3 regions of the Streptosporangium sp. NPDC023963 genome follow, and region 2 is predicted to be linked to each of the others. Evidence: riboswitches for the same ligand, from Rfam matches in the RefSeq annotation. Region 2 holds a riboswitch; each other region holds the start of a gene.

Region 1 (9,914 bases), on a different contig from region 2:
AGCCTGGCCAGGATCTCGACGCTGCTCCGCTGCAGCCGGTCGCGGTCGGCGGGGGAGGCGTCCAGCAGCCAGCTCCCGAAGGTGTAGGGCATCACGTCCGGCGGCACGTCACCGGTGAGCCGCTCCATCACGAAGAACGGGGCGCCCAGCCGCCCGGGGTCGGGCTCGTACCACAGGGCCCGGGGCGCGAGCACGCCCGCGCGCTCCCTGACCAGCCGCATGACCTCGTACTGCCTGCCGAGGTCGTATCCGGGGAAGACCGGCACCGCCTCGCTCGCCGGGGCCATCCGGGCGACGCACGCGACCTCGTGCCCGCCCTCGGCGGAGGTCCAGGAGGCGTCGAAGAGCAGCGTCTCGCTGGACATGCCATTGCCCGAGGGACGCGACAGCGGGGAGACCGCGACGGGGGAGCCCACCTTCCCGGCGAGCCATGAGCGCATCCGTTCCCGTAACTCCCCGAGGTCGCGGGTCGATGTCCGCATGCTCTTGCCGGCCTGCCGGCCGGGCTCGTTCGTCGGCTCGTCCATCGCGCTCTCCCGGGTGGCGTGCGTCACAAGGCGATCCGCACAGTCGTAACCCAGCAGCAAGCGCTTGTCCATAAAGCGTTCACAGGCTCGTCGGCCGCCGGTCGATTCACGGTCAGGTCGGGGTCAGGGTGCGGTAGCCGTACCCTTGACGTGAAGACCGATCCGAGTAGGGGCCGTGATGAGTTCAGCCGGAGAGGGCCTGTCTCGTCCGTTACCCGAGCAGGTCCGCTTACATGTCGTGGAGCTGGCCTCCCAGATTCTCGGTTCGATGCCCGCCGCCTCGGTGCCGCTGCCCCTGAAGGGGATCGCCAGGTTCGACCCCCGCAAGCGGGCCAGGCTGGGCGGGGCGCCGATCGCCGCGCAGCTGGAGACCGACAAGAAGTTCCGCGAGCTGGTCGCGGAGACGCTGACCGAGGGCTGGCCCGAGCTGGTCGCGAGCCTCGCCGAGGGCACGGTCCCGCCGGCCGCCGAGCCCGTCATGGTGGCCGCGGCCGCCTACCTGACCCGGCCGCCCGGCTGGGCGGAGATGGTGGAGACCGCCCGCGCCGATCTGGAGCGGTCGGCCGCCGCGGCCGAGGGCTCGGCGCAGGAGCAGACGGTCTCCCGGCTGCGCGAGCAGCTGGCCGCCCAGAAGACCGCGGCCAAGGAGGAGTCAGAGCGGCTGCGCGAGCAGCTCAAGACCTCGCGCTCGGAGGTCTCCGACCTGCGCCGCAGGCTGCACGACGCCCGTGAGCGGACCAGGGCGGCCGAGGCGCGCGCCGCCGCGGCCCAGGAGGTGGCCGACGAGGCACGCGCCGCCGCGCTCTCGGCGGGGAGCACGGTGGAGAGCGAGCTGCGCCGCCTGCGCGAGCGGCTGGCCGACGCCGAGCGGCAGCTGGAGTCGACGCGCAGGGCCGCCCGCGAGGGCCGCAGCGTGGAGGACACCAAGGTGCGCATGCTGCTCGACGCCCTGCAGGACGCCGCCGCCGGGCTGCGCAGGGAGCTCGCCCTGCCCTCGGGCATCCACCGCCCCGCCGACTCGGTGGCCTCGGTGGCGCCCGGCAGGCAGGGGGTCCAGGCGGTTCCCGCGCGGGCGCTCGCAGACGACGACCCCGCCCTGCTCGACCAGCTGCTCGCGCTGCCGCAGATCCACCTGATTGTCGACGGTTACAACGTGACCAAGACCGGTTACGGCACGTTCACCCTCGCCGACCAGCGCACCCGCCTCCTCACCGGTCTCGGCGCGCTCTACGCGCAGACCCGCACCGAGCTGACCTGTGTCTTCGACGGCGCCGAGCTGAACGGGCCGGTCCCGGTGTCGGCGCCCAGGGGGGTGCGCGTGATGTTCAGCGCCCCGAACCAGATCGCCGACGACCTGATCCGCCAGCTGGTCCGCGCCGAGCCCGCGGGGCGTGCGGTCGCGGTGGTCTCCTCGGATCGCGAGGTGGCCGAGTCGGTCCGCAGGATGGGCGCCAGGCCGGTGCCCTCGGTGCTTCTTCTCCGCCGTCTGGGTCGCGCGTAAACCTTTCACGGTCGCCGCGCATCGGATCACCCAGGAGGTTTGATTCGATGAAGAAGATCATAACGCTCGCCCTCGCCGTCCTGGCCGTAGGAGCGACCGTGACCACGCCCGCGGCGGCCACGACGGCCGCCATCCCCAAGGGCTTCCTGCTGTACGAGAAGGACGCCGCCAGGAAGGACGACGACCCCGAGACCAACTGGAAGGTCGGCAACTCGGCGAAGGCGAAACTGGCCGTCAACCCGTGTGACAGGAGCACGCTGGCCGCGACCGGCCGGGTGGCCGCTCGGACGGTGACCTTCACCGGCGTGCCGGACTTCATGAAGGTCGAGCAGGTGGTCCTGTACGGTTCGCGGGCCTCGGCCGTCTCGGCCGTCGCCCAGGTGCGCGCCGCCCTGACCAGGTGCGGAGGCAGGACCGGCTCGGGTTCCGGCTACCGCTACGCCTCCTCGCGCCTGACCGGGCTCGGCGACGAGGCGCTGAGGATCTCCGGGCAGGTCTACTACGGGAAGAAGGCCGGGGTGGGCGGCGACCGGAGCGTGCTGGTCAGGAAGGGCAACGCCGTCGTGGTCTACCTCTGGGCGGGTGAGTACGCCAAGCCCGCGAAGAGCGACTGGACCGTTCAGCTGCGTGACGCGAGGAAGATGACCGCCAAGATCTGCGACATCGCCACCTGCCGGTAGCGAGACCTGGCGGGGTCCGGGGCGGACGGCCCCCCGTGGCCGGGGCGCCGCCGGTCGTGAGACGGGCGCCGCCGGTCGCGGGTAAGTCGCGGGTAAAGGGGTTCACCTGAGATTAAGGAGCAAACCCGGCAAAAAGGTGAGTCAATCATTACTTCTTCTGTACTATTCGCCGCAGGTCTGGTGCAGTCGGGAGGCGTTGACGTGGCCGTGGCGGGTTTGCCGGTTGGACTGATTCGGATACCGGTGGCGGCCGGGCTCGCTCTCGCGTTGCTGACGCTGCCGGTGGGCGGAGCGGCCGCCGATCCGAGGCCGACGGCCGCCCAGGCCAAGAAGAAGCTGGAGAAGCTCAACGAGCAGGCCGACCAGGTCGTCGAGAAGTACAACCAGGCCTCGGAGAAGTGGAAGCGGGCCAGGAAGAAGTACAACACGCTCAACGATGACCTGACCCGCCAGAACGAGCAGGTGGCCGGGCTGCGCAAGGAGCTCGTCACGATGGCCGTCAGCACCTACCAGGTCGGCGTGGTCAACGGCTGGGAAGGCATGATCTACCAGACCGACCCCGGCGCCCTGCTGAGCGGTCTGGCCGCCGCCGACCAGATGTCCACCTCCCGCGCCCAGTCCCTGAACGCCTTCGACGAGGCCACCAAGGTGCTGCGGACCAGCCGGGACCAGGCCAAGAAGGCGCTGGCCGAGGCCGACGAGACGCGTGACGAGCTGGCCAGGGAGAAGGCCAAGGCCGACAAGATGGTCAAGGCCCAGACGAAGATCCTGCGCGAGCTCAACGCCTTCAGGACGGGTAACCCCGAGAGCGCCGGGATCCAGTACAACGGCTCCGCCTCGGGCAACGCCCGCGCCGCCCTGCAGTTCGCCTTCGCCCAGGTCGGCAAGCCCTACCAGTACGGCGGCACGGGCCCGCGCGGCTGGGACTGCTCCGGCCTGGTCCAGAGCGCCTGGCGCAGCGGGGGAGTCAGCCTCCCCCGCACGACCTGGGAGCAGTGGAGCTGGGGCGCGAGCCGCAAGGTCTCGCTGAGCGAGCTCCAGCCGGGCGACCTCATCTTCAGCGAGGGTCTCGGCCACGTCAGCATGTACGCGGGCAACGGCCAGATCGTGCACGCCCCGCAGACCGGCGACGTCGTCAAGGTCGTCCCGCTGTCCGCCTACGGCCGCCGCATCGTCGGAGCCGTCCGCCCCTGACCGGGCCGGGCCGCGCTCCCGCCGGGGACGTCCCGGCCCCGTCTCGCGCCTGACGGGACGCCGGGAAACCGGATGTGCCGGCCCCGTCTCGCGCCTGACGAGACGCAGGGAAACCGGATGTGCCGGACGCGGCGGCACATCCGGCATCGGGACATGATCAAACCACGGACGCCCGAAGAGCGCGCGCCGGTCCCGAGCGCCTCGACTCCGACTCCGACGCCGTGCTCGGCCGTCGGCTCGACGGCGTGGCGGGCGATGCCGCGCTGGGTCACGCCCGCGCTGGGTCACGCCCGCGCTGGGTCACGCCCGCGCTGGGTCACGCCCGCGCTGGGTCACGCCCGCGCTGGGTCACGCCCGCGCTGGGCCACACCCGCGACGACTGTGCCGAGCGTCTGCGCACCGAGTACGGCACCTTCGGGCGGCTGCCCGGACCGATGCTCGACGCCGCCGGACTCGAGATCGTCGGGCGGACTTCCGGGAGCCGGTCCACGGCGCCTGCACGCGCGTCGGGCGCTGAGGTCACCCGGCCGGATCATGCGGGACCGCTCCATCGGCGGTGAGTGTGATGAAGATTACATAAATCGTGATTTGTTGGACTGGCGAGAAGGGTGTGACGAGAGTCATATCTCAATAGCATAAATAGCCATTAAGCAGGGGTAACAGGAAGATCAAGAGGGGTTGTCGATCTCCCAATTTGGCGAATGCTTTGCCGAAAGTTGGAGATCGGGGTAACTTCTGGCGTCGCGACGTGCAAGCCACGCCGTCGCGGCGAATGTCGGTCTTCGGGCCGGTGTCCCTATAGAAATCCAACCGGCCGCCGTGCCCCCACCCGGGGGCAGGGCTCATCACGGCGGCCCGCCGAATCTATGCAGCCAGGAGGCATGGAACCGGGGACCCAAAAGGCCCGATACAGCGTGGCCAGGGGTGAATCGGCGCGTTTTGCCGTAGGGCATCTTCCAAGCCCGAATCCGTCAGCTAACCCGGTAGGCATCAGTGGAAGTCCCAAGGAGAAATCCTGTCTACCACCCCGTACAACCCCCGTCTGTCGCGCCTTTTCCGCCTTTCCCTCGGCGGCATCGCCCTCACCCTGACCGCCTCAGCCGGAGCGGTCACCCTGGGGCCCACGGCGGCGCAGGCGGTGGACGGCCCCTCCGAGATACTGGTCAACAGCGCGGCCGGTGTCTCAGAGAAGGCCGAGAGCACCAACAAGACCGCCTCTCAGGCCGAGACCAAGGCTGAGACCAAGGTCAAGGCCAAGGGCAAGGCCAAAAAGAGCAGGGCGGCACTGCAGAGGATCCGGGCCGGTAAGGCGGTCTCGGCGGCCAAGAAGCAGATCGGCGATCCGTACCGGTGGGGAGCCTCCGGTCCCGGAGCGTTCGACTGCTCGGGGCTCGTCCGGTACGCCTGGCGGAAGGCGGGCGTGTCCCTTCCCAGGATCACGCACAGCCAGTACAGGTCGATCAGGAAAAAGGTCTCGTGGAGCAAGTTGCACCCCGGTGACCTGCTGTTCTTCAGTGGAAAGGGCCATGTCGGCATGTACGTCGGCAAGGGCAGGATGGTCCACTCGCCGAGCAGCGGCAAGACGGTCCGTATCGTGAGGCTGGCGGGCTATTACAGGTCCTCCTTCGCCGGAGCGGTACGGCCCGGGGCCTGAGCCCCGCACGGAGCCCAAGGTCCGCGCGTGAGCGCGGAGCCCGGGATCCACGCGTGAGCACGGAGCCCAGGTATGGAACCTGAGCCTGAGCCCGCGTCCGGGCACGCGCTCGAGCACATGCCCGAGCACGCGCCCGAGCACGGAAAAGCGGCCCCGGCCCTCCACCAGGAGGGCCGGGGCCGCTCCATGCCGGTCGAGTACCATCGGCTCGTATGTCCGTCCCGAAAGGGCGCCGCGCCGTGCTCGCCGGGATGCTGGCGCTGATGAGCGCCGGTCCGTTCGCCGGGACGGGACCTCTCCTGGCCGGAGCCGCGCCCCTCCCGCGCGCCCCCCGTCCCCCTGACCCGTACGGCGCCCGGACCCCTTCGCGCGTCCCGTACGCCTCCCGTAGCCCGCGCGATCCCCGCGACCTGTGGCCGGGCGCCGCGGTCACCGTCCGGGGCGAGTACTCCCTCGTGATCGGCCACGGCGTCCCGGCCGCCGTCCTGCGGGACCTGGCGGCCAGGGCCGACCGGGCCCGCGCGACGATCGCGGCGATCTGGGGGCCGGTCCCCGCGGTGGTCCTCTTCCCCGCCACCGACGCCGAGGCCGCGGCGCTCGCCGGGGCCGGGAGCACCCGCGGCCTGGCCGCGATGGCGACCGCGGACCGGGTGATCGTCCTGCCGTCGGGGTACGCCCGGCTCACCGCGACCGGCAGGGACGTGGTGATCACCCACGAGCTCGCCCACGTGGCCACCGGCGCGACGCGCGGCGGCCGGGTGCCGATGTGGCTGTCGGAGGGCTTCGCCGACTACGCGGGTTACCGCGACGCCGGGATCGCGGTGCGCACGGCCGCCGCCGAGCTGGCCGCCGAGGTGCGCTCGGGCGCCCTGCCCGCCCGGCTCCCCGGCCCGGCCGACTTCGCCCCCGGCGCGCCGAGGCTCGCGCAGGCGTACGAGGAGGCGTGGCTCGCCTGCCGGTTCGTCGCGGAGCGCTTCGGGGAGAAGGCCCTGGTGAGGCTCTACGGTAGCGATGTCGAGAGCACGCTGGGCCTGCCGGTGGCCGAGTTCACCCGAGCCTGGCGCGACTACCTCAGGGAGGAACTCACGTGACGCTGAGCACGACGGACACGCCCGCGGGCGTGCGGTCGGCGGGGTGGGCGCTGGCCGTCCTGGGGGTGGTCACGCTGGCGGTCGTGGCGTTCACCACGCCCTGGAGGGCGCTGCCCGAGGGGGCCCCGGCCGTCGTCCCCGATCCGGCCCGCGACTTCACCGCCGAGCAGATCGCCAGGGCCGGGACGTTCGACGCGCTGGTCAGCGTTCCCGGTTACCTGTCGCTCGGCCTGACGCTGGTCGTGGCGGGGGTGCTGGTCGCCACCCCGCTGGGCGCGCGGCTCGCCGGCCGGCTGCCGGGCCCCTGGTGGCTGCGGGCGCTCCTCGGCGTGCTGACGCTGTCGGTGGCCGTGGCGATCCTGCGCTGGCCCCTGGGGATGTGGTCGGAGAGCCACCTGCGCGACTTCGGGCTGTCCACCCAGGCCTGGCCGGCCTGGGCGGCCGACCGGGCCAAGAGCACCGGCATCGGCACCGCGCTGACCGCGATCATGGTGCTGGCGGTGATCGCCCTGGCGCGGCGCTACCGGCGCTGGTGGATCCCCGCCGCGGCCGGGGCGTTCGTCTTGACCGTGGTGGCCTCCTTCGCCTACCCGGTGCTCATCGAGCCGGTCTTCAACGACTTCAGGCCGCTGGAGGCCGGGCAACTCCGCGACGACCTGCTCGCCATGGCCGCCAGGGACGGCGTGCCGGTCGAGAACGTGCTCGTCGCCGACGCCTCCCGGCGGACCACCGCGCTCAACGCGTACGTCTCCGGATTCGGCGCGACCCGCAGGATCGTGGTCTACGACACGCTGCTCCGCGCGCCCGCCGGCGAGGTCGAGCTGGTGGTCGCCCACGAGCTGGGCCACGCCAAGGCGGGCGACGTGCTGTCGGGAACGCTCGTCGGCGGCCTGGGCGCGGCGTTCGGGGCGTGCCTTCTCTACGCGGTGACCTCCGCGGGGGGCGTACGGCGCAGGGCGGGGATCTCCTCCCTCGGCGACCCGAGGGCGGTGGGCCTGGTCATGGGGTTGCTGAGCCTGGCCACCGTCCTGTCGGGACCGGCCCAGAACCTGGTGAGCAGGCAGATCGAGGCTCGTGCGGACGTGCACGCGCTGGACCTGACCAGGGACCCGGCGACGTTCGTCGCCATGCAGAAAAGACTGGCGGCTACCAATATTTCGGATTTGTCGCCCGATCTAGTCGAATATGTACTTTATGCATCGCACCCCACGACGCCGCAGCGCATCGCCCTGGCGCGATCCTGGGCGAGGCTGAACGGCCTCCCCGAACCGTGAGCCGCACGCTGGTCGTCACGAACGACTTCCCGCCCCGCGCGGGGGGGATCCAGTCGTTCGTGTACGGTCTCATCGCCCGCCGCCCGCCCGGTTCCGTCGTCGTCTACGCCCCCCGGTGGGCCGGCAGCGCGGCCTTCGACCTGCGCCAGCCGTACCCCGTCGTGCGGCACCCGACCTCGCTGATGCTGCCCACGCCCGCCGTCGCCCGCCGGGCCGCCGGGCTGGTCGCCGAGTTCGGGTGCGACACCGTGGTCTTCGGGGCGGCGGCGCCGCTCGGGCTGCTCGCGCCCCGGATGCGCGAGGCCGGGGCCCGTCGCGTCGTCATGGTCACCCACGGCCACGAGGCGGGCTGGGCAGGGATCCCGATCGGCCGCCGGGTGCTCGCCAGGATCGGGGCGGATGCCGACGTGGTCACCTACCTGGGGGAGTACACCCGGCGGCGGCTGGCCAGGGTGATAGCGGCGGACAAACTGGTGCGCCTCGCGCCCGGCGTCGACACCGGGGTGTTCCATCCGGGGGCCGGTGGGGGGCGGGTGCGCGCGCGCCTCGGCCTGGGGGAGCGGCCGGTGGTGGTCTGCCTGTCCAGGCTGGTGCCGCGCAAGGGCCAGGACACGCTTCTGCGGGCCTGGCCCGGCGTGGTCGGGGACGTGCCCGGCGCGGTGCTCCTGATCGTCGGCGGGGGCCCGTACCGCAGGACCCTGGAGCGGCTGGCCCGGCCGATGGGCGGCTCGGTGAGGATCACCGGCCCGGTGCCGGAGGCGGAGCTGCCCGGCTACCTCGCCGCGGGTGACGTGTTCGCCATGCCGTGCCGCACCCGCCTGGGCGGGGTCGACGTGGAGGGACTCGGCATCGTCTACCTGGAGGCCTCCGCCAGCGGCCTGCCCGTGGTGGCCGGTTCCTCGGGCGGCGCCCCCGACGCCGTGCTGAACGGGGAGACCGGCCTGGTCGTCGACGGCACCCGCCCCGACGAGGTCGCGGCGGCCCTGGTCGGCCTGCTCAAGGATCCGGCCGGGGCGCGTGCGATGGGGGAGCGCGGGCGCGAGTGGGCGGCGCGCGAGTGGAACTGGGACCTCGCCGCCGCCCGCTTCTCCCGCCTCCTGGAGCCGGCGGAGACCCTCTAGCCGTACGACGGCCTTGTCCGCCGTGAAGACGCGTGAAGACGCGTGAAGACGCGTGAAGACGCGTGAAGACGCGTGAAGACGAAGAAGGCGGGGAGGTGCGGAGACCCGCGCGGGCTCCAGGGTGCCTGGAGCCCGCAGAGACCCCCTAGTTGTAGAGGGCTAGTTGTAGAGGGAGTCGACCTGCTTGGCGAAGTCGCGCATCACGATGTTGCGCTTGATCTTCAGGGTCGGGGTGAGGTGCCCGCTCTCCTCGCTGATGTCGATGTCGAGGATTGTGAACTTCTTGATCTGCTCGGCCTTGGAGACGAACCTGTTGGCGCCGTCCACCGCCTTCTGCACCTCGGCGACGATCGCCGGGTCGGAGCTGAGCTCGGTGAGGCCCGCCCCCGCCTTGCCGTTGGCGGCCTTCCACTGCTCCAGGGCCTCGACGTCGAGCGTGACGAGCGCCGCGACGAACGGCCTGTCGTCGCCGACCACCATCGCCTGGCTGATCAGCGGGTGGGCGCGGATGTGGTCCTCCATCGGGGCCGGGGCGACGTTCTTGCCCGCGGCGGTGACGATGATCTCCTTCTTGCGCCCGGTGATGCGGAGGTAGCCGTCCTTGTCGAGCTCGCCGATGTCGCCGGTGTGGAACCAGCCGTCCGCGTCGATCGCCTCGGCGGTGGCCTCGTCGTTGTTCCAGTAGCCCTGGAAGACGTGGCGGCCCTTGACGAGCACCTCGCCGTCCTCGCCGATGCCGATGGTGACGCCGGGGAACGGCTTGCCGACGGTGCCGATCTTGTTGGCCCCGGGCATGTTGACCGAGGACGGCGCGGAGGTCTCGGTGAGGCCCCAGCCCTCCAGGGTCTCGATGCCCACGCCGCGGAAGAAGT
Region 2 (9,914 bases):
GGAGTCCCTGGGCGAGGTCGCCAGGGCCCTGCTGAACCTCAGGTGGACCCCGGTGGCGGTGGAGCCGTGCACCGAGTCCTGGGAGACCACCAACCTGCTGACGGTCGCCTCGGCGCTCGTGGCGGCCGCCCGCGAACGCCGGGAGACCCGGGGCTCACACTGGCGTGAGGACTTTCCCGAGCGCGACGACGACTGGTGGCTGGGCCACCTCGACACCACCCTGACAGCGGAGGGAACCGCCATGACGTACGTACCGCACGGGCGGCGCGCGACCGCGCTGCCGCTCCAGGTGGAGAACGACCTGGTCGAGGCGGGCCTGGACCCGGCGGCGGTGACCGCGATCCTGGAGGCCGCCGCGGCCGAGGACCTGCGGGAGGCGGGCGACGTCACCAGCCTCGCCACCATCCCCGCCGACCAGACCGCCACCGCCGACGTGGTGGCCCGCGAGGAAGGCGTGGTCGCGGGGCTGGCCGTGGCCGAGGGCGCGTTCTCCCACCTCGGCCAGGGCCGGCTGGTGGCCGAGCGCAAGGTCAAGGACGGCGAGCGCGTCGCCAGGGGCGACGTGCTGATGACCGTCACCGGTCCCACCAGGGACCTGCTGACCGCCGAGCGCACCGCGCTCAACCTGCTCACCCACCTGTCCGGCATCGCGACCCTCACCGGCCGCTGGGTCCTGGCCGTCGAGGGGACCGGGGCCCGGATCAGGGACAGCCGCAAGACGCTGCCCGGACTGCGCGCCCTGGAGAAGTACGCCGTCCGGTGCGGCGGCGGAACCAATCACCGGATGTCGCTTTCGGACGCCGCGCTGATCAAGGACAATCACGTGGTGGCCTCGGGCGGGGTCGCCGAGGCGTTCCGCGCGGTCCGCGACGCCTACCCCGGCCTGCCGATCGAGGTCGAGGTCGACCGGATCGACCAGATCGAGCCGGTGCTGGCCGAGGGAGCGGAGGAGATCCTGTTGGACAATTTCACCGTCGAGGAGCTGGTGCGGGCCGTACGGCTGGTCGCCGGCAGGGCACGGCTGGAGTCCAGCGGGGGACTGACCCTCCAGGTCGCTCGTGACGTGGCCGAAACAGGTGTCGACTACCTTGCCGTGGGCGCGCTCACGCACTCGGCGCCGGCGCTGGACATCGCCTTGGACCTTCGGGGGAATTGATGCTGCTTGCCATCGACGTCGGCAACACTCACACCGTTCTCGGGCTCTTCGAGGGCGAGGACGTCATCGAGCACTGGCGGATCGCCACGGACGCCCGGCGCACGGCGGACGAGATCGCCGTCGTGCTCCAGGGGTTGCTCGGGCAGTCGCCGCTGCTCAAGGGCGCCGACGTCAACGGCATCGTGATCTGCTCCACCGTCCCCTCGGTGCTCAACGAGATGCGCGAGATGTGCCGCCGCTACTACGGCGACGTGAACGCGGTGATCGTCGAGCCCGGCGTCCGCACCGGGGTGCCGGTCCGGATGGACAACCCGAAGGAGGTCGGCAGCGACCGCATCGTCAACGCGCTGGCGGCCATCCAGCTGTACGGCGGGCCGTGCGTCATCGTCGACTTCGGGACCGCCACCTCCTTCGACGCCGTCTCCGCCAAGGGGGAGTACGTCGGCGCGGTGACCGCCCCCGGCATCGAGATCTCGGTGGACGCGCTCGCCGCGGCCGGGGCGCAGCTGCACAAGGTGGAGCTGATCCGCCCCCGCTCGGTGATCGCGAAGAACACCGTCGAGGCGCTCCAGGCCGGCATCATCTACGGCTTCGCCGGTCAGGTGGACGGGATCGTCGAGCGGATGGCGGCCGAGCTCGCCGTCGACCCCGACGACGTCACCGTGGTCGCCACCGGCAGCGCGGCGCCGCTCGTGGTCAGCGAGGCGCGCTCGATCGACATGCACGAACCCTGGCTCACGCTGATCGGCCTGCGGCTGATCTACCATCGCAACACCCCCTGAGGGAGCCGCGGCACGGAGGAGGCGCCTCTCCCCGTGCCGCACGACCGTTTCCCGCGCCGTGCGACGGGCTTCCGCGCCGCATGACCGGTTCCGGCGCCGCAGGACGGGCTTCCGCGCCGCACGACCGGCGAACTCACGGGGTTCGCCACATCGGTACCCTTTGGAACTGTGACCGATGACGTGACGAATCCCGCCGAGGATCTGCCCGAGCAGATGCGCGTGCGCCGGGAGAAGCTCGACCGCCTCCGTTCCGAGAGCGTCGACCCCTACCCGGTGAACTTCCCGCGCACCGCGACCAACGCCGAGATCCGCCAGAAATACGCTGATCTCTCCGCTGACACCGCGACGGGCGACAAAGTGGGCGTCACCGGTCGGGTGATGCTGTCCAGGACCGGCGGCAAGCTCTGCTTCGCCACGCTCCGCGACGGCTCCGGCGACCTCCAGGTCATGGTCTCCCTGGACAGGGTGGGCGAGGAGTCCCTGGCCGCGTGGAAGCGCGACGTCGACCTCGGTGACCACGTGGGCATCGAGGGCGAGGTCATCACCTCCCGCAGGGGCGAGCTGTCCATCCTCGCCGACCGCTGGGCGATCACGTCGAAGTGCCTGCGCCCGCTGCCGGAGAAGCACGCCGGGCTCACCGACCCCGAGGCGCGGGTCCGCCAGCGCTACGTCGACCTCATCGTCAACGACGAGGCCAGGAAGATGGCCCGCACCCGCAGCGCCGTGGTCCGGGCCGTCCGCGACTTCTGGCACGAGGAGGGCTACCTGGAGGTCGAGACGCCGATGCTCCAGCCGATCCACGGCGGAGCCACGGCGAGGCCCTTCAAGACCCACATCAACGCGTACGACATGGAGCTCTACCTCCGCATCGCGATCGAGCTCTACCTCAAGCGGCTGGTGGTCGGCGGTCTGGAGAAGGTCTTCGAGATCAACCGCAACTTCCGCAACGAGGGCGCGGACTCCACCCACAACCCCGAGTTCACGATGCTGGAGGCGTACGGCACGTATCTCGACTACAACGACATCGCCGACCTGACCCAGCGGATGATCCAGAAGGCCGTGCTGGCCGCCCTCGGCCACTCCGTGGTCGTCCACCAGGGCCAGGAGATCGACCTCGGTCTGGCGAAGTGGCCTCGGATCACCCTGTACGGGTCGGTCTCCGAGGCGCTGGGCGAGGAGGTCACCACCGAGACGCCCCTGGAGCACGTCCGCAAGCTCGCGGACGCGCGGGAGATCCACTGGGACGCCAAGTGGGGTCAGGGCAAGCTCGTCCAGGAGATCTTCGAGGCCCTCGTCGAGCACACGCTCGTCCAGCCCACGTTCGTCATGGACTATCCGCTGGAGACCTCCCCGCTGGCCCGCACCCACCGGGACAACCCGCTCCTCACCGAGAAGTGGGACCTGATCGGCTTCGGCACCGAGCTGGGCACCGGCTACTCGGAACTGGTCGACCCGGTCGAGCAGCGCCGCCGCCTCACCGAGCAGTCCCTGCTCGCCGCGGGCGGCGACGTCGAGGCCATGCAGCTTGACGAGGACTTCCTCACGGCTCTGGAATATGCGATGCCGCCCACCGGCGGCATGGGGCTCGGCATCGACCGCCTCGTCATGGCCTTCACCGGCAAGAACATCCGCGAGACCATCCTGTTCCCGCTGGTCAAGCCGACCGGCTGAACCCGGCGGTCGGCGCGCGAGGACGTTCTCCCCGTACGGTGGCACCGGGCCGGGCACCACGGCCCGGTGCCACCGCCATGAGGGGCGCCGTCGCCTCCCGGCGACGGCGAGCGGCGACGGCGGGTCCCCGGGCGGAGACGGCGGGTTCCCGGCCGTGCGCGCGCCGCGGACGAGGCCGGACGCGATCCCTGCCGGACCCCGGTCACCGCTCGGGATCGGGGCGTGATCCGGCCGGGATCCCGTGGGGCGCCGGGCCGGGAGAGCGCCCGAGGGCCTGGTCGGCCGGTCCGGGAGAGCGCCCGAGAGCCTGGTCGGCCGCGCCGGGCGGCGCCGGCGCCGCGCTCTCCGCCGACCGGCGTCCCGGGCCGTCCCGCGCCGGTGGACGCGAGCCGGAGCACGAGTCGCGCGGCCGGGTCGCGGTGGAGCGGTTCCCCGGCCGTCTCCGGGCCGTTCCCCGTGCGAGCGCCCCGGGGTCCCCGGGCGAAGCGCCCTCACCGACCCTGACCGGCCCTCACCGATGCTCACGGGTCGGGGTGTTTCCCGCGGAGGCGGCCGAGGCGCCCGGGCGCACCCGGCGGGTGGGAGACGGCCGTTGAACCCATGATCCCGCGCAATATCGGACGCATTTCCGTATGGTGCAGAAATCCATTTCCAGTAGGCCCAATATCGCCCGGACGTTCCGTCGTCGCCACGTGGCACTTCGCGAATGCCGCAAAGCTCCGCTCTTGACCCTCATATTTCCGCGTTATCCGTGGTGTGCCGTCAAGGTGGTGAGGACATGGTCGCCGGGAAGAGATCAATTTTTCCCGAGAAATGCGGGCGGGCCGGATCCCCGAGGGGGCGGCTTCGGGGTGCCCGGCGGGGCGGCGGTTCCGGCGAAACCTTGTTCTGCCAGGACTTCGGTCGTCGCAGCCAGGGACGCCTGCCGGCTCGTGCCTGGGCTCGATCATGACATAGCCGCAAAGGCACTGACATATCATGAGTACTTCACGTAGCGCCTGCTATGTCAATACTGGACGCACGCTATGAAGAGTGGAACTTGACGACCTTTGAACAAGGCGTTTACCGTTCCTGGCGGACGGTATTCATTTCCGGCGTCTCGCACCCGGTTTCCAGAGTGGGGGGAGTGACTCTTGATGGCATATCCAGAAGTGGATTCACGCCATGGCGACAGCCCCCTGGGCATGAGCGATATCGGTCTCAGTGACGACGACCTCGTGCTGCTGGCCGAGCTCGCCAAGGGTGTCACGGTCGATCGGGTAGGGCGTCGCCTCGACATCAGCGGCCGGACGGTCAGGCGCAGGCTCAGGGGCATCTGCGACCGCATCGGCGTCGCCACGGCGATCGAGGCCGTGGCCTGGGCGGCCCGCCGCCGCCTGATCTGACGCACCGCCGCGTGTCCGGCAGGTCGGGCCGGACACGCGTGCGGGCCGGACATGCGTGCGGACCGGACGCGCCCGCGGACCCGTTCGCCGGAGCCGGTTCAGGCGGCGATGCGGACGCCTCCGACGAAGGGCCGGTTGTCGATCGTGGTGATGTGGACGACGTCACCCGTCTGGGGGGCGTGGACCATCAGGCCCGCGCCGATGTAGATCCCGACGTGGTGCAGGTCGCTGTAGAAGAAGACCAGGTCGCCGGGGCGCAGCTCTTTCCTGGATACGTGGGTGCCCGCGGTCCACTGGTCGCCGGTGTAGTGCGGCAGGCTGATGCCGACCTTCTGGTAGGCCCACATGACCAGGCCGGAGCAGTCGAAGGAGTTGGGCCCCTCGGCGCCCCAGACGTACGGCTTCAGCTGCTGGGTGAGCGCCCAGCGGGTGGCCTCCGCGGCCTTGCCGCTGCCGACGATGGGCACGTTCGTCTTCACCCGGGCGCCCCTGTTGCTGACGGCCCTGGTGCGCACCTCGCTGAACAGGTCGCTCTCGACCCGGTCGACCAACCGCTCGATCTTGGTCCGGTTGCCGTCGATCTCCGCCAGAAGCTTCTTGACCTCCGCGGTCCTGGCCTTGGCGCTGGCCTGGGCCCGCTCGGCGGCCTCGATCGCCCGGCTCACCTGGGCGACCTCCTCGCTCTGCTGCTGCTGGAGCGCGTAGTTGGTGGTGGCCTGGTCGAGGAAGGTGTCGGGATCGGTGGCCTGCGTGAAGGCGAGCCCGGAGTTCAGGCCGCCCGACATGTAGGTGCTCTGCGCCAGGAGGGTGGCCTTGGTGCGACGGGAGGCCAGCTCGGACTCGCTCGACGCGAGGGTCTTCTTGGCGCTCTCGGCGGCCCGCTGGGCCTGCTTGAGCTTGACCCGCTCGCCGTTGTAGCGCTCCGCGAGGACGCCGATCTCCTGGTGCAGCTTCTCGGCCTGTTTGGCCAGCTGCTGGAGGCTGGGCTCGGGGTCCGCGGTGGCGGCCACCAGCGGGGTGCCGAGGGTCAGGGTGGCGAATGCCAGGCCGACGACCGCCATGCGACGGCGCAGCCCTCGCGGCGCGCGTCCTCGAGCGCGGGCCTCGTGGCCCGGGTGCTTTCCTCCGCGGTCGCGCGTGCGCTTCACCAACAGGCTCCTCTCCTCGGCCGCCTACCGGGTTAGCTGACGGGTTCGGGCCGGAGGCAGCCCTACCGGGTGCGCCGGTGGCACTCGGATTCACCCCGGAGGACGTGGTGGGTCCCCGGTTCCCCCTGCGGGGGATTCGGCGGGTCAGGCTTTTTACGTCTCTGACATCGAGCACGGAGATTAGTGCACCCGTGGTTCCTGCTCAACCAGAACTGCGAATTCAGTAGAGCTTTCGCAACCGAGGTGTCACGAAAAGATCACACCTCAAAATGATCAACATGGCCATTACGCTGCCTTTGCCTCGCGTGTGACGGGTGTGGCGCAGGTCTTCCCAGGTCCGGGACCGTGCCAAAGGTGAGCTGCGGCACACGAGAGGCACCGCACACCGAGAGTGGTAAAGCGACTGCCAAGGGTCATGTGCGGTCTTCGAGCTGCGAGTTAAGGGTGAGCCGTAATTGAAGACCGGTGAGGACGTACGCTGAACGGTCATGGAGCAGCTTGCTGAGCATTCTCCCGTGCCGACCGTTCGCGCCTCCGGCGACGGGGAGCGGCGCGCCGAGTCCGCGGGGGCGGAGCGGGGGTCGCCCGGGCAGGGCGCGGGCCCCGAGGTCGCCGAGGTCGCCGAGGTCACGGTCCGCCGCGCCCGCACCCAGGACGTGCGGGCCGTCAGGCGGCTCGTCGACACCTACGGCGGTGCCGGCCGGCGCCTGCTGGAGAAGGCCACCGTCACCCTGTACGAGGACGTCCAGGAGTTCTGGGTCGCCACCGACGCGGAGGGGGAGGTGATCGGCTGCGGGGCCCTCCACGTCCTCTGGGAGGATCTGGCCGAGATCCGCACCGTCGCCGTCGATCCGACCCGCAGGGGAATGGGGATCGGCCACCGGATCGTCTCCGCGCTCATTCGCACGGCCGCGGAGCTGGGCCTGCGCCGGGTCTTCTGCCTGACCTTCGAGGTCGAGTTCTTCGCCCGGCACGGATTCCGGGAAATCCAGGGCACGCCCGTCGCCCCGGAGGTCTACGCCGAACTTCTCGCCTCCTATGACGAGGGTGTGGCGGAGTTCCTCGATCTGGAACACGTCAAGCCCAACACCTTGGGAAACACCCGGATGCTGCTGCACCTGACACGCGAGCCCGACTCTGGTGACTTTAGAGCTGACTGATCGGAAAGGTGACTGTTGATACCTATGTCGATACCTTGTGCAGCAGCATGCATGTGCGTCTGACATTTGCCACATGCGCAGTCTAAGTGAGGTGACGCGGTGAGCACCGGACAGCCGCCGTATCCACAGGATGATCCCGACCGCGATCGCACACCGTCGGGGCAGCCGGATTACGGACAGTACAACGCGGGTCGAGCCCCTGGCGAACTCGACCCTGACGTGACAGTCGTGGGGTACAGGTCGGAGGCCTCACAGCCGAACACCGGCCCAGGGCAGAGCCAGCCCGGATACGGCCAGCAGGGCGGGACCGGCGCGTACGGGCAGCAGCCCGGATACGGCCAGCAGCAGGGTTACGGCCAGCAGCCCGACTACGGGCAGCAGGGCTACGGCCAGCAGCAGGGGTACGGCCAGCAGGGCGGGACCGGCGCGTACGGGCAGCAGCCCTCGTACGGCCAGCAGTCCTCCCACGAGCAGCAGGGCTACGGCCAGCAGCAGGGGTACGGCCAGCAGGGCGGGACCGGCGCGTACGGGCAGCAGCCCGGCTACGGCCAGCAGCCCGGTTACGGCCAGCAGTCCTCCCACGAGCAGCCGGGGTACGGCCAGCAGCCGGGCTATGGCCAGCAGCAGCCCGGATACGGGCAGCAGCCCCAGCCGGGCTACGGCCAGCAGCCCGACTACGGGCAGCAGCAGTACGGCCAGCAGCCCGACTATGGGCAGCAGGGCTACGGCCACCAGCAGCCCGCGTACGGGCAGCAGGGCTACGGCCAGCCCTACGGCGGTCCTCCCGGGGCACCCGCCCCGCTCGCCGAGTGGTGGCAGCGCCTGCTGGCGAGGATCATCGACGGGATCATCCTGGCGATCCCGACGTTCATCATCAGCGCGGTGCTGACCGGGCTGCTCGTGACGTTCCCCAGTTTCAACAGCGAGACGGGCGAGGTCACGGAGGCGAGCGGCCTGTTCCTCTCGACCCTCCTCATCTCGCTGGTCACCGCGGGGATCTACTTCGCCTACGAGTTCTTCATGCTCAGCCGGGGCGGGCAGACGGTCGGCAAGATGGTCATGGGCATCAAGGTCGTGCCGGTCGGCGGCGCCCTGCCGCCCGGCGGGCTCAGCTCCGACGTCGCGCTGAAGCGCGCCGGCGTGCTCTACGGTCCGCAGTTCCTGACCTGGGTGCCGTTCCTGAACTACGTCGTCTACATCTTCAGTCTGGTGAACGTGCTGTGGCTGCTGTGGGACAAGCCCCTGCAGCAGGCACTGCACGACAAGGTGGCGTCGACGGTCGTCGTCAAGATCAAGTAGTTCTCCGAATAACGGGGCCGGCGGTTGAACCGCCGGCCCCGTTTTCGCGTACAGGCAAGAAAACGAGGGACGTTAGGGACCCTGTATGGGTCCCGGGGTCCGGGTCACGGAAGGGCAAAACCATTTGCCGCGCCCCGGGCAACGCGGGGGAACTTATGACCGAGTCTCGCCCCGCCCGTCGGAATATTCGCGTACGGTGCCCACAACGGGCTCACCGGCGCCCGTGGGTCTCCTATGAGGCGTCAATGCCGGATCCGCCGCCGTCGGGGGTTCGCGCACTACTCACCGAATGGTCGATCCGTCGTGCCTCCGGCATCCTCGGCGATCCCGTGCCGGATTCTCTTCTTCGCCTTCCGCGGCGCGTTCGGGACAGCCGGTGAAGGCCTTCTTACGGATCCGGATCGGGGACGCGTGGTGTTGGCGGGGTTGTCCTAGGGGCCCATCGTGTTTGGTGGTTATACGGTCTACGACTATGTACTCCGTGCCAGAGCGGGTCGTACTCCTGGCGAGAAAGTGTTGAAGATCCGTCTTGTTCCATACGCTTGCGTCACATCGGCTCGCACCGGGGTGATGAAGCGAGCGGCTCTCCGTCCGGGCGTTCCGCCGACGGAGGGCATTCCCGTGACGAACCCGCTCGCGGCGATCTCCGGCTCCACGGCAAGGTGCCGTTCGTCCCGACGGGCCGGCCCTCTCAACAGGGGTTTCGTCGCGAGGAGGTCGATGGCGCGGCGGCCGGGAACCCGGCGGGCATTGGTATTACGGAGACGGTGATGATCACTCGATCGCCCTGTCGGTTTTTCCTCGCGGCTTTACGACCGCAACCGGTAAGGCGGCTGGAGAGAAGCATTAGGCTGGAGAGAGACGGACATGGTCGCCCCTGCTGACACGTGTCGCCGGCCGGTGGCGCTATGGTCATCTGTGGGCGGTTCCAGACCGATCGGGCGTGCCTGCGCGGCCCAGGAGTCGTCGCCACATTTCCATGGTCCCCAGAAAGCCACCACGGTGCGGAGCGAGGACGAATGTACGACGTATTGTCCGCGTTGATACCCCCGGCGATCGTCGGCGGGGCCTTCATCTTCGGAGTCGTCAAGCTACTTCGGAGTGAAGCCGCCGGCCGGCGTCCGGCAAAACGGCCCGGCCCGGAGTCGCAGAAGAGCTGATCCACAGGAGGCTCGACTGCGAGTCTCGGTTGCCTGCGAGAATCGCCGGGCTCCTGGAATTGCCGCTCTTCGATCGCGGGTATATGTTTAGCTTGCGAATGAAACAATACCCGCGAAAGGATTGTGTAGATGGCCAAGCAGATCCAGGAGATT
Region 3 (9,914 bases), on a different contig from region 2:
GGTGCCCGCCGTGCTGCACGCCACCACGAAGACGGTGTTCAGCATGTACTGGCCGATGTGGGCCTTCTCCCAGGCCCGGCCCCAGGCGTCCCAGCCGAAGGTGGCCGGGAGGGTGATGGCGTCCCCGAAGATCTCGGTGTTGGTCTTGAAGGAGGACAGGAACGTCCAGACGATCGGGCCGATGATCAGGATCGCCCAGACCAGCAGCGCGACGTGGGAGAGCGCGCCGAAGATCCCGAGCGGGTTCTTCACGCGGCGCCCGGGGCGCGCGGGGCGGGAGGCGGGCTTGCGCGCCGGGTCCGTGGCCATCAGAACTCGATCCTCTCGCGCCGGGTCACGCGCAGGGTGAGGGCGGCGAACGTGATGGTCATGAAGAACAGCGCCACGCCCATCGCCGACGCGTAGCCGAACTTGGAGAAGTTGAACGCCGTGCGCCAGATCTCCATCGGCAGCACCGTCGTGGAGTTGTCGGGCCCGCCCCGGTCGACCGAGAGGACCTGGACCAGGGCGAAGGCGTCGAACGCGGCGATGCCGAGATAGACCCAGGCGACCTGCATGGTGTCCCACAGCAGCGGGATCGTGATCCTGAAGAACAGCGTGAACCGGCCCGCGCCGTCCAGCGCGGCGGCCTCGAACACGTCCTTGGGGATGGAGGACATGCCGGCCGAGAACAGGACCACGTAGAAGCCGACGGCCTGCCAGACCATCACCGCGATGATCGACAGCAGGGCGATGTCCGGGTCGATCAGCCAGCCGACCGGGTCGACGCCGACCTTGCCGAGCAGGCCGTTGATCACGCCGGTGCCGTCCGGGCGGTAGATCGCCTGGAAGAGCACGCCGACGATGGCCACGGCCAGGACCTGGGGCAGGAAGAAGATCACACGATAGACCTTCGAGCCCCAGATCCCGGTCATCTGGCCGCCCCGCTGCCCGCCGCTCAGGTTGAGCAGGAAGGCGAAGAACAGGGCGATCACGATCGTGACCAGCGGCATGACAAGTAGCAGAACACCGTGGTGGCGCACCGCGGCCCAGAAGACCTCGTCGTCAAAGAGCCTGGTGAAGTTCTCCAGGCCGATGAACTGGGGGTTCGCCGAGATGCCCTTCCAGTTGGTCATCGAGATGTAGAAAGCCTGTATGTACGGGCTGATCACGAAGACCACGTAGAGAAGGACCGGCGCGGCCAGAAAGCCGACGATGAACGGATACTTGCCCTGCCGCATCGGGAGCTACACCGTCCGGTTCTGCTTGGTGATGGACGAGTCGGCCTTGGTCTTGTCGGCGGCCTTCTGCATCTTCTCGCAGAACTCGTCGGCGGAGATGCGGCCGAACATGAGCGCGTTGGTCTGCTTGCGCAGCTCGGTCTCGAACTCCTTGTACCAGTTCTCGAAGCTGCTGAAGGTGACGATGTTCTGGCCGGCGGCGGTCTGCGCGGCGCTGAGGCTCGCGTTGCCGGGCGACAGCTCCAGGCCGTCGGCGGCACCGGTCACGACGGTGATGTTGCCCGACTTCTCGGTGAAGCCCCTCGCGCCCTCCTTGGAGAGCATGATGCGCAGGTACTCCAGGCCGCCCTTGGGGTTCTTGGCCTTGGCGGGGACGATGTAGGCCTCGCCGGCGGCGGCGCGGATGGCCTCGAACGGCATCTTGTCGGCGGCGGTGACGCTGGGGGTGGGCGTCAGCGCGTACTTGAAGGTCTCCGGGGTCTGGGCCTTCTGCTCGTTCTCCAGCCAGGAGCCCGACGGGTACAGCGCGACCTTGCCCTGGTTCTGGCGGAGCTGCACCTCGGTGTGGATCAGGCCCTCGAAGGACTTGTCCATGTACTTGGCGATCTCGGCCCAGGCGGCGGCGGACTGCTTCATGGCGTCGCGCTGCCAGACACCGTCGACGAGGTTGTCGACGTCGACCAGGATCTGGTTGCCCTCGATCTTCGCGGCGGAGATGAGGATCATCCAGTACGCGTAGTAGGCGGCGTTCTTGCCCGCGTACGCGAAGGGGGTGATCCCGGCGGCCTTGGCCTTCTCGGCGAAGGCCTTGAACTCCTCGAAGGTCTTCGGCGGGGTCCAGCCGTTCTTCTCGAACAGCGCGGAGTCGTACCAGAGGCCGTACGCGGAGAAGACGTAGTTCATCAGGTAGGGCTTGCCGCCGATGAGGCCCGACTCGACGGTGCCCGGCGCGACCATGTCGCGCACCTTCTTGCTCGGGTCGTCGATCGAGGGGGCGTCCCACAGCTCGGTGAGCTCCAGGAGCTGGCCCTCCTGCTGCAGGGCTCCGCTGTCCATCAGGTCGGTGCCGGAGTTGGCGATCATGTCGGGGACGTCTTCGCCGGCGAACCGCGGCTGCAGGGTCTGCGCGATCTGCTGGGTGGCGACGTGCTTGATCTGGGCCTGCGGGAACGCCTTCTTGTACAGCGGCTCGTGGACCTCGGTCGCGTAGCTGTCACCCAGGCCGCCCTTGAAGATGACGACCTCGAGCGGCGCGTTCGCCGCGACGCCGAACGGGTTCTTCGCGGAGACCGCGCCGCCCGCGGAGGGGGCGGCGGAGGCCGGGGCCGCGGGGGCCGCGCCGCCGCCGGTGGCGCAGGCGGTGAGCAGTCCGGCGCCGGGGCCGGCGATCAGAGCGCTCATGCCGATCCGGCGGAGCATCTGCCGCCGGGTGATATCTCCGGGCGTACCGGCCGAGTTGGACATGTAACCCTCCTGAACGGGGGATCAATTAGGAAAGTTTCCTAAACGTTTGCCCGAAGGTACGTACCCCCGGAGTCCACCGTCAAGAGCTCGTATCCGGTCTAGACCGAGCCGTGATGTCCTCGCGACATATCCGGTAGAAACCAAACGCCAGGGAAGTGCAATCCAATGACAGAACGGCACACAGTAGCCGATATTTCCCGGCAAACCGTTGACGCGCGGCCAATGGGAAGGTAAAGGAACCATGCCCCCCGGTCATCGAGGAGCAACAACCGGTCTAGACCAGATAATGGGGGTTTGCCGCCTGATACCGCAACCCCCTACTTTTGGGAACATGTTGCTGGCCGAACAGCGCCGACTGCTGTGTGAGTACGGCCACCGGGCCGCCACGACCGGACTGGTCGTCGGGACCGCGGGAAATCTCAGCGTGCGTGCGGGCGATCTGGTCGCCGTGACGCCCAGCGGCGTCTCCCTCGACCGGCTGGAGCCCGAGGCCTGCCCGGTCGTCGACATCGAGGGCCACCTCGTCGAGGGCGACCTGCGGCCGTCCTCGGAGACCCCCATGCACCTGGCGGTCTACGCGGCCACCGGCGCGGGCGCCGTCGTGCACACCCACTCCGTGTTCGGCACCGTGGTCGCCACGACCATGAGCGAGCTGCCGCCGATCCACTACAACGTCCTGCTGCTCGGCGGGGCCGTCAGGGTCGCCGAGTACGCCACCTACGGCACCCCCGAGCTAGCCGCCTCCGTCAGGGCGGCCCTCAAGGACAGGCGTGCCGCGCTGCTGGCCAACCACGGCGGGGTCACGATCGGCGACGACCTGGACGGGGCCTTCGAGGCGACCCGGCTGCTGGAGTGGCTCTGCGAGGTCTACGTACGGGCCAGGAGCGTCGGCGAGCCCCGCGTGCTCACCGAGGAGCAACTCGCCGCGGTGGTCCGGCGCGCCTTCGACCCGCCCACCTTCCCCCGCCGCGAGGACTGACCACGGCACGACCACCTGTCCGACCGGCACACCGCCGGACTTCCCGTCGCGAGGACTGACCGCATGCCCCTTCAGCTCACCGGCGCCCCGAGCGATCCGGACCTCATCCGCCTGCCCTGGGACGTCCCGCTGGAGCAGTGGCCCGAGCACCGGCTGGTCTCCCTGCCCCGCGGCATCTCCCGGCACGTGGTGCGCTTCGCCCGCCTGTCGGGCAAGGTGTACGCGATCAAGGAGATCAGCGAGTACTACGCCAAGCGCGAATACCGCCTGCTGTGGGATCTGAGCCGGATGGACACCCCGTCCGTCGAGCCGGTGGCCGTGGTCACCGGGCGGACCGACGCGGACGGCGAGCCGCTCGACTCGGCGCTCATCACCCAGCACCTGCAGTTCTCCCTGCCCTACCGCGCGGTCATGTCGGGTACGGTCCGGCCGGAGACGCTCAACCGGCTGCTCGACGCCCTGGCCGTGCTGTTCGTGCGGTTGCACCTCAGCGGCTTCTACTGGGGCGACTGCTCGCTGTCGAACGTCCTGTTCCGCCGGGACGCGGGCTCCTTCGCCGCCTACCTGGTCGACGCTGAGACCGGCGAGCTGCACCCCATGATCAGCGAGGGCCAGCGGCTGTACGACATCGACGTCGCGCACACCAACATCTTCGGCGAGATGCTCGACCTGGAGGCGGGCGAGCTGCTGCACCCCTCCATCGACCCCGAGCAGGTCGCCGACTCGGTCGTCCGCCGCTACCACCGTCTCTGGAGCGAGCTCACCTCCGACGACATCATCGACGAGGTCGACTGGCACATGATCGACCAGCGGATCCGCCGGCTGAACTCCCTGGGGTTCGACGTCGCGGAGATGATGGTCCGCCGCAAGGCGGGCACCGGCCGGCTGATCGTCCGGCCCAAGGTCGTGGACGCCGGGCACCACCAGCGCAGGCTGTTGCGGCTGACCGGCCTGGACGTGGAGGAGAACCAGGCCAGACGCCTCCTCAACGACCTCGACTCCTTCCGCGTGTCGCACGGCCTTCGCCACGAGGACGAGGCGATCGTGGCCCACCGCTGGCTGGCCGAGGTGTTCCAGCCGACGGTGCTGGCCGTGCCCCAGGAGATGCGGGGCAAGCTGGAGCCCGCCCAGTTCTTCCACGAGGTGCTCGACCACCGCTGGTACATGTCGGAGGAGGCCGGGAACGACGTCGGCCTGCCCGCCGCGGTGAATTCCTATGTGAAGAACATTCTTGTTTTCAAGCCGGACGAAAAGGCATTCATCACCGACGAGTCAACGGGTTGATTTCCATCCAGGGTGTATAACTTCCTACTCAGTTGGAGAATCGTACGCCTTCTCCTATCAAAGCCCTAGCCAGGAAGCCCGGTCACCGAGGACTGTCCCTACGCTGACCGGGCGACGCTTGAAGTCGCTGGCGAGGGAGAGCACGTGCTCGGAATCGAAGACTGCCTCACCGAGGTAATGGCCATCCCCGGTGCCCTGGACGCGATCCTCATCGATCAGACCAGCGGGACCGCGGTGGCCACCGGCGGTGCGAGCCGCCACGCGGACGTGGAGAGGTCGGCCGCGGGGTTGAGCGAGACCCTGCGCGCGACCCTCGACGGGCTCGCCTTCGCCTCGCCCGGCGGTACGGTCCGGATCAGCGACATGATCATCACCACGGACGGCGGCCACCATTTGCTACGGCCGATGGAAACGCTTTTCGACGGCCCTCTGGTCATTTATGTCAGGCTCGATCTCGAACGCTCGAACCTGGCCCTGGCCCGCCACCGTCTCCAGGCCCTTTCCGGCCGTCTGATATCGACGTGAAATCATGCCGAACGTCGAGAACATCCTCAGCGGGCTCGCCGGCGACCACGCCACCGGCTCCCTGCGACTCGGCAAGGCGGGGGTCATCTACCTCACCGACGGTCGCGTGACCTACGCCGAGAGCGCGGCGGCCCCCCGGCTGGAGGACCTGCTGGGCGCCTGCCGCGGGATATCCGCCCACGCCGTGCGTCAGGTCAGGCAGGCCGCCGGACGCCGGACGCCGGACGCGCCGACCCCCGGGCCGTCGGGGGGCGAGCAGCTGGTCGCGCGGGGCCTGCTCACCCGCGGGGAACTGGAGTTCTGCGTGCTGAGCGCGGTGCTCGACGCCGCGTACTTCCTGCTGCAGGCCACCGGGCACCGGCCCAGGTTCCGGCGGGGAGAGCTGCACTGGCTCGGACCGCAGTGGTACTTCGACGCGACCGGCCTGCTCCGGGAGTGCGAGCGAAGGAAGGCGCAGTTGGAACAGACCTGGCCGTCCGCGGAGCTGGACACGCTCCCGGTCGTCCCGCTGGGGCGCATCAGCGCCCAGCGGGTGGTGCTGAGCTCGCTCCAGTGGGAGGTGCTCGTCGGCGCCGACTCCACGGCGACCCCGGCCGACCTGGCGCGCAAGCTGGGCCGTCCCGCGTACTCGGTACTGCTCGCCGTACGGCAGCTCGCCTCGTCCGGACTGCTCCGCCTCCCGGAGCCCGCTCCGGCGGAGACTCCTGCGGCTCCCAGGGCTCCCGGGGCTCCCGGGGCTCCCGGGGCACCGGACCCGCTGCCCAGGCGGACGAGGGGTGCCACGGAGATCCCCGCGGCCGCCGCGGGTTCTCCGGAGACCTCGGAGTGGCTCCCCAGGGCGAACGGGGACCCGGCCGACGTCAACCTGCTCATCCGGCTCAGGAACGCATTGGAGGCCATGACTTGAGCGACTTGAGCGACTTGAGCGACTTGAGCCCGGTCACATGCCGATAAGGCTGCGGACGCTGAAGCTGATCGGAAGGAGGATGCCGGTGGAACTGCGTGAGGAGATACGGCGCGAGATGGCGGCGCTGCGAGAACGCATGCCCGACGTGAACGGGAGCATCGCGTGCAGCGTCGACGGTCTGACGATAGCGAGCGACCTGGAGAGGGACACCGAGCAGACCGGCGCGCTCTCCTCCGCGGTGCTGGCCCTCAGCCGCCGGATGACGAGCATGGCCGGCAAGGGCACCTTCGAGGAGACGTTGATCTCCGGTACCAACGGCTACGCGGCGTTCTACGCCGCCGGACCCAAGATCGTCCTCACAGTCCTGGCGCGCCCGGGGACCAACCTCGGGCTGCTCCGGCTGGAGGGCCGCAAGACGGCGGCCAGGCTGGCCGCCGCCGGCTCGCGCACATCGATACCCCAGTGATCGGAGACAGCAATGGGCAACATGGACATCTCGCTCAAGGAGATGATGACGATCGACGGTGCCATCGGCGCGGTCGTCGTCGACTACAACAGCGGGATGGCGCTGGGCGCGCTCGGCGGGTCCAAGGACCTCGACCTCCAGGTCGCGGCCGCGGGTAACACCGAGGTCGTCAAGGCCAAGATGCGGACCATGGAGTCGCTCGGCCTCAAGGACGGCATCGAGGACATCCTCATCACGCTCGGCACGCAGTACCACGTGATCCGCCCGATCGCGGGCCGGAGCGGCAAAGGGCTGTTCCTCTACCTGGCTCTCGACCGGAACCGGGCCAACCTCGCGCTCGCGCGGCACACCCTGCGCGGCATCGAGGAGAAGCTCGAAGTCTGATCCTCCGGTGCGGCCCGCGCCCCGGGAGGCACGGACCGCACCGGAGTCCTTTCCGCGTCTTTTCTGAGCGTTCCCGGAGGACTCCGGCGGGGGTCTTCCGGAGGGCGACGGCTCCGGCTCAGCCCTTCCCGGCGCCGATCTCGGCGGCGCGGGCACCGGCGGCGGCCACGCCGGCCGGGGCGTGCCAGGAGGCGGGCTCGACCATGACCTTGGGCTTGCCGGCCCACGGCCGCACCGCGGCGCTCACCGGCTGGGTCTGCACGCCTATCCCCAGTCGCTGGGCCTTGGCGAAGACGACCGTCGGAGGCTTGGCCGGGCTGGTGTCCCTGCGGCTCCAGGCACCGGTGGAGAACGCGACGGGGTGGTTCTTTATCCCCGTACCGTCACCCCACTTGGTGACCACGTACTGGATGTCGATGTGGCCCATCCCGCCGTTGCCGTCCACGCCGAGCGTGCCGGCGTTGAACGTTCCACCGGTCAGGTCGGCGAAGGTCTTGGCGTCGATGTCGATCATGATGCCCTGGTTCGAGGGGGAACCGGGGCCGCGGTCGCCGACGAAGAACTTGGCCTTCTTGCCCTTGTAGATGAGGTAGCCCTCGGTGAGCAGGGGCCAGCTCGGGCTGGCGATCATGCCCTTCTGCATCGGCCGGCCGCTGGCGGGCAGCCCGGTGTCACCGGCCCGGCCGGAGGAGTCGTCCCAGAAGTAGGAGGCCGTGGTCGCGCCCTGGAGGAGGACGGACTCGGCGCTGGCCTTCGCCACCCCGACCTCGGGGTCGGCGGTGGCGGCGAAACAGGTGGAGGTGGGCAGCGCCACCGCGACACCGGTGGCGGCGAGGACGCTCGCGCCGACCAGGGCGGCGGCGGCGAGGCGGTTTCCGCGGGACTTGTTCTTCTGCCAGGTGAACTTGCTCAGGCCGTTCTTGTGCAAACCAAAGATGGGGCGCATGGAGAAAAGGCTCTTTCGCGAGGGAACGGGGCAGCCACGTGCGACACACCGGAGTGGTGCGGTGGCGGGGACGCGCTCGTCGGAAAAGGGGGCGTAGCCGGAATCTCAGGCAATCGCTACGCGGAGCACGATCTGGAAGGTGCCGCGATCGGGCGCGGCGAGAAGGTACGGGGGGAAGGGGGAAAGTTCAGGTGGCCGGCACGGACAAGGGCTGCACCGACGTGGTAACGCGGTGATCCATGAGGGGATCTCCTCTCCATCTCGTCTACCGGGTTAGCTGACGGGTTCGGGCGGTGGAGTTGCCCTACCGCCGCGTGGTCGCGGCGGATTCACCCCGGAAACGTGGTTCCCCGGCTCCGGGGCCCCTGAGGGGCCCTCGGGATTCGACGTCGGCCGGCCGCTCCCTCTTGTGAAGGGCAGGTCGCCAACCGATAACTGTGGACACTACCCACCCAAACCGGACAAAGCAAAGCAAACACCATGAAAACCCCAGAAGATCTACCTACAAGCTTCAAGGAAGCCTCATCGATCGCCCCGCCAGGCCAACACCCGTCCTACCAGCACGGATGTCTCCCCCATCTCGGGATCCGCCCCCGGAACCCCGTCCCGGAGCCCGTTCCAGGGCCCTGTCCCCGGAGATCCACACGGGGAACATCCGCCCCGTGAACCCGTCCCCGGCCGGTCCCGCCCCGCCCCGTAAAGGTTCACCCAAGGTCCCGCCCCGCAAAGGTCCATTCAAGGAGAGCCCGTCCCGCGGGCCGTCCCCGGCCGACCGGTTCCGCCAGGTTTCAACCGGCCCCGCTCAGTCCCGCTCAGTCCCACCAGAACGACCAGGCGTTCCTGCCCTTGATCTGCTCGGCGTAGTCGATGAGGTTCCCCGCCCCCTGGATGATGCTGTCGGGGCAGAACGTCCAGTGCTCCGCGGCGACGTGCAGGGCGTGCTCGGAGGTGGTCGGAGGCGCGGCGACGCTGAGGTCGAGGGTGTTGAAACCCATGCCGACCACCCGCACCCCGAACCTGTCCTCCCAGCTCCGCACGACGGCCGCGAGCGGGACCATCCACTCGTTGTGGTTCAGGGCGCCCTGCCAGCCCATGACGGCGAGGGCGTCGGCCCCGCGCTCGACCGCGACGAGCCCGAGCGGGGTCCTGCGCTCGGCCACCAGCCCGGCGTACCAGTCGGCGACCACGCCGGGGTCGGCGGCGAGCCTTCCCGAGGGGGCCGGGCCGGGACACTCGGGGCCGAAGGGGTCGAGCAGTTCCAGCTGGTCGAGGTTGGCCTTGGCGATCCAGTCGGACCACACCTCGGCCATGAACGCGGCGGCGTGGTAGTTGTCGATCTGACCGGCCGTGTCCGGGGCGATCTGCCCGGCCGACCAGGGCTGGACGGAGTCCTCCAGCAGCACCGGCCACAGGCCCGACCGCTCGTGCTGGGCCCTCAGCCGCGCCCAGTACTCGCCGGAGACCGCCACCTCGCTGAGCCAGAACGCCGGACGGCGACGGACGGCGAGCTGGGCGTAACCGGGGTCGGGCCACACCACGTCCCCAGGCGGCAGCTCCACCGAGAGCCTCCTGCCGCCGCCCCCGCCGAGCCCGTCGCCGTCCTCGCTCCCGTCGGCTCCATCGGCGAACAGCTGGCCCAGAACTGGCGGAAGTCGCTCGCTCTCGCAATCGCTCATCTCTACCGATCCGATCCTGACCACGGACCAATTTTGGCCTGTCAACCATCCCGAGGGACAGTT

What was found. A riboswitch is a leader RNA that binds a small molecule or an ion and turns the genes downstream of it on or off. The one in region 2 is predicted to bind cyclic di-AMP.
Region 1: it holds a riboswitch for cyclic di-AMP, as region 2 does, so the genes downstream of both, AB0F88_RS02785 (C40 family peptidase) here and AB0F88_RS36660 (NlpC/P60 family protein) in region 2, are expected to answer to the same signal.
Region 3: it holds a riboswitch for cyclic di-AMP, as region 2 does, so the genes downstream of both, AB0F88_RS23170 (hypothetical protein) here and AB0F88_RS36660 (NlpC/P60 family protein) in region 2, are expected to answer to the same signal.

What each region holds. Positions count from the first base shown of each region.
Region 1 is NZ_JBEZZK010000001.1:664,851-674,764, reverse strand. Features, by position in the region: gene AB0F88_RS02805 (phosphotransferase family protein) at 1-554, opposite strand, end outside; gene AB0F88_RS02800 (NYN domain-containing protein) at 706-2,028, shown strand; gene AB0F88_RS02795 (hypothetical protein) at 2,076-2,708, shown strand; gene AB0F88_RS02790 (NlpC/P60 family protein) at 2,952-3,902, shown strand; cyclic di-AMP (ydaO/yuaA leader) riboswitch at 4,749-4,907, shown strand; gene AB0F88_RS02785 (C40 family peptidase) at 5,041-5,556, shown strand; gene AB0F88_RS02780 (hypothetical protein) at 5,769-6,647, shown strand; gene AB0F88_RS02775 (M48 family metallopeptidase) at 6,644-7,921, shown strand; gene AB0F88_RS02770 (glycosyltransferase family 4 protein) at 7,918-9,042, shown strand; gene AB0F88_RS02765 (AMP-dependent synthetase/ligase) at 9,202-9,914, opposite strand, start outside.
Region 2 is NZ_JBEZZK010000018.1:82,674-92,587, reverse strand. Features, by position in the region: gene AB0F88_RS36680 (L-aspartate oxidase) at 1-1,156, shown strand, start outside; gene AB0F88_RS36675 (type III pantothenate kinase) at 1,156-1,938, shown strand; gene lysX (bifunctional lysylphosphatidylglycerol synthetase/lysine--tRNA ligase LysX) at 2,107-3,609, shown strand; gene AB0F88_RS36665 (LuxR C-terminal-related transcriptional regulator) at 4,794-4,994, shown strand; gene AB0F88_RS36660 (NlpC/P60 family protein) at 5,093-6,142, opposite strand; cyclic di-AMP (ydaO/yuaA leader) riboswitch at 6,148-6,294, opposite strand; gene AB0F88_RS36655 (amino-acid N-acetyltransferase) at 6,799-7,302, shown strand; gene AB0F88_RS36650 (RDD family protein) at 7,531-8,601, shown strand; gene AB0F88_RS36645 (Lsr2 family protein) at 9,891-9,914, shown strand, end outside.
Region 3 is NZ_JBEZZK010000007.1:279,860-289,773, forward strand. Features, by position in the region: gene AB0F88_RS23125 (carbohydrate ABC transporter permease) at 1-309, opposite strand, end outside; gene AB0F88_RS23130 (sugar ABC transporter permease) at 309-1,220, opposite strand; gene ngcE (N-acetylglucosamine/diacetylchitobiose ABC transporter substrate-binding protein) at 1,227-2,684, opposite strand; gene AB0F88_RS23140 (class II aldolase/adducin family protein) at 3,016-3,663, shown strand; gene AB0F88_RS23145 (DUF4032 domain-containing protein) at 3,727-4,947, shown strand; gene AB0F88_RS23150 (roadblock/LC7 domain-containing protein) at 5,092-5,472, shown strand; gene AB0F88_RS23155 (hypothetical protein) at 5,477-6,379, shown strand; gene AB0F88_RS23160 (roadblock/LC7 domain-containing protein) at 6,459-6,845, shown strand; gene AB0F88_RS23165 (hypothetical protein) at 6,858-7,229, shown strand; gene AB0F88_RS23170 (hypothetical protein) at 7,348-8,175, opposite strand; cyclic di-AMP (ydaO/yuaA leader) riboswitch at 8,423-8,574, opposite strand; gene AB0F88_RS23175 (DUF4253 domain-containing protein) at 8,988-9,851, opposite strand.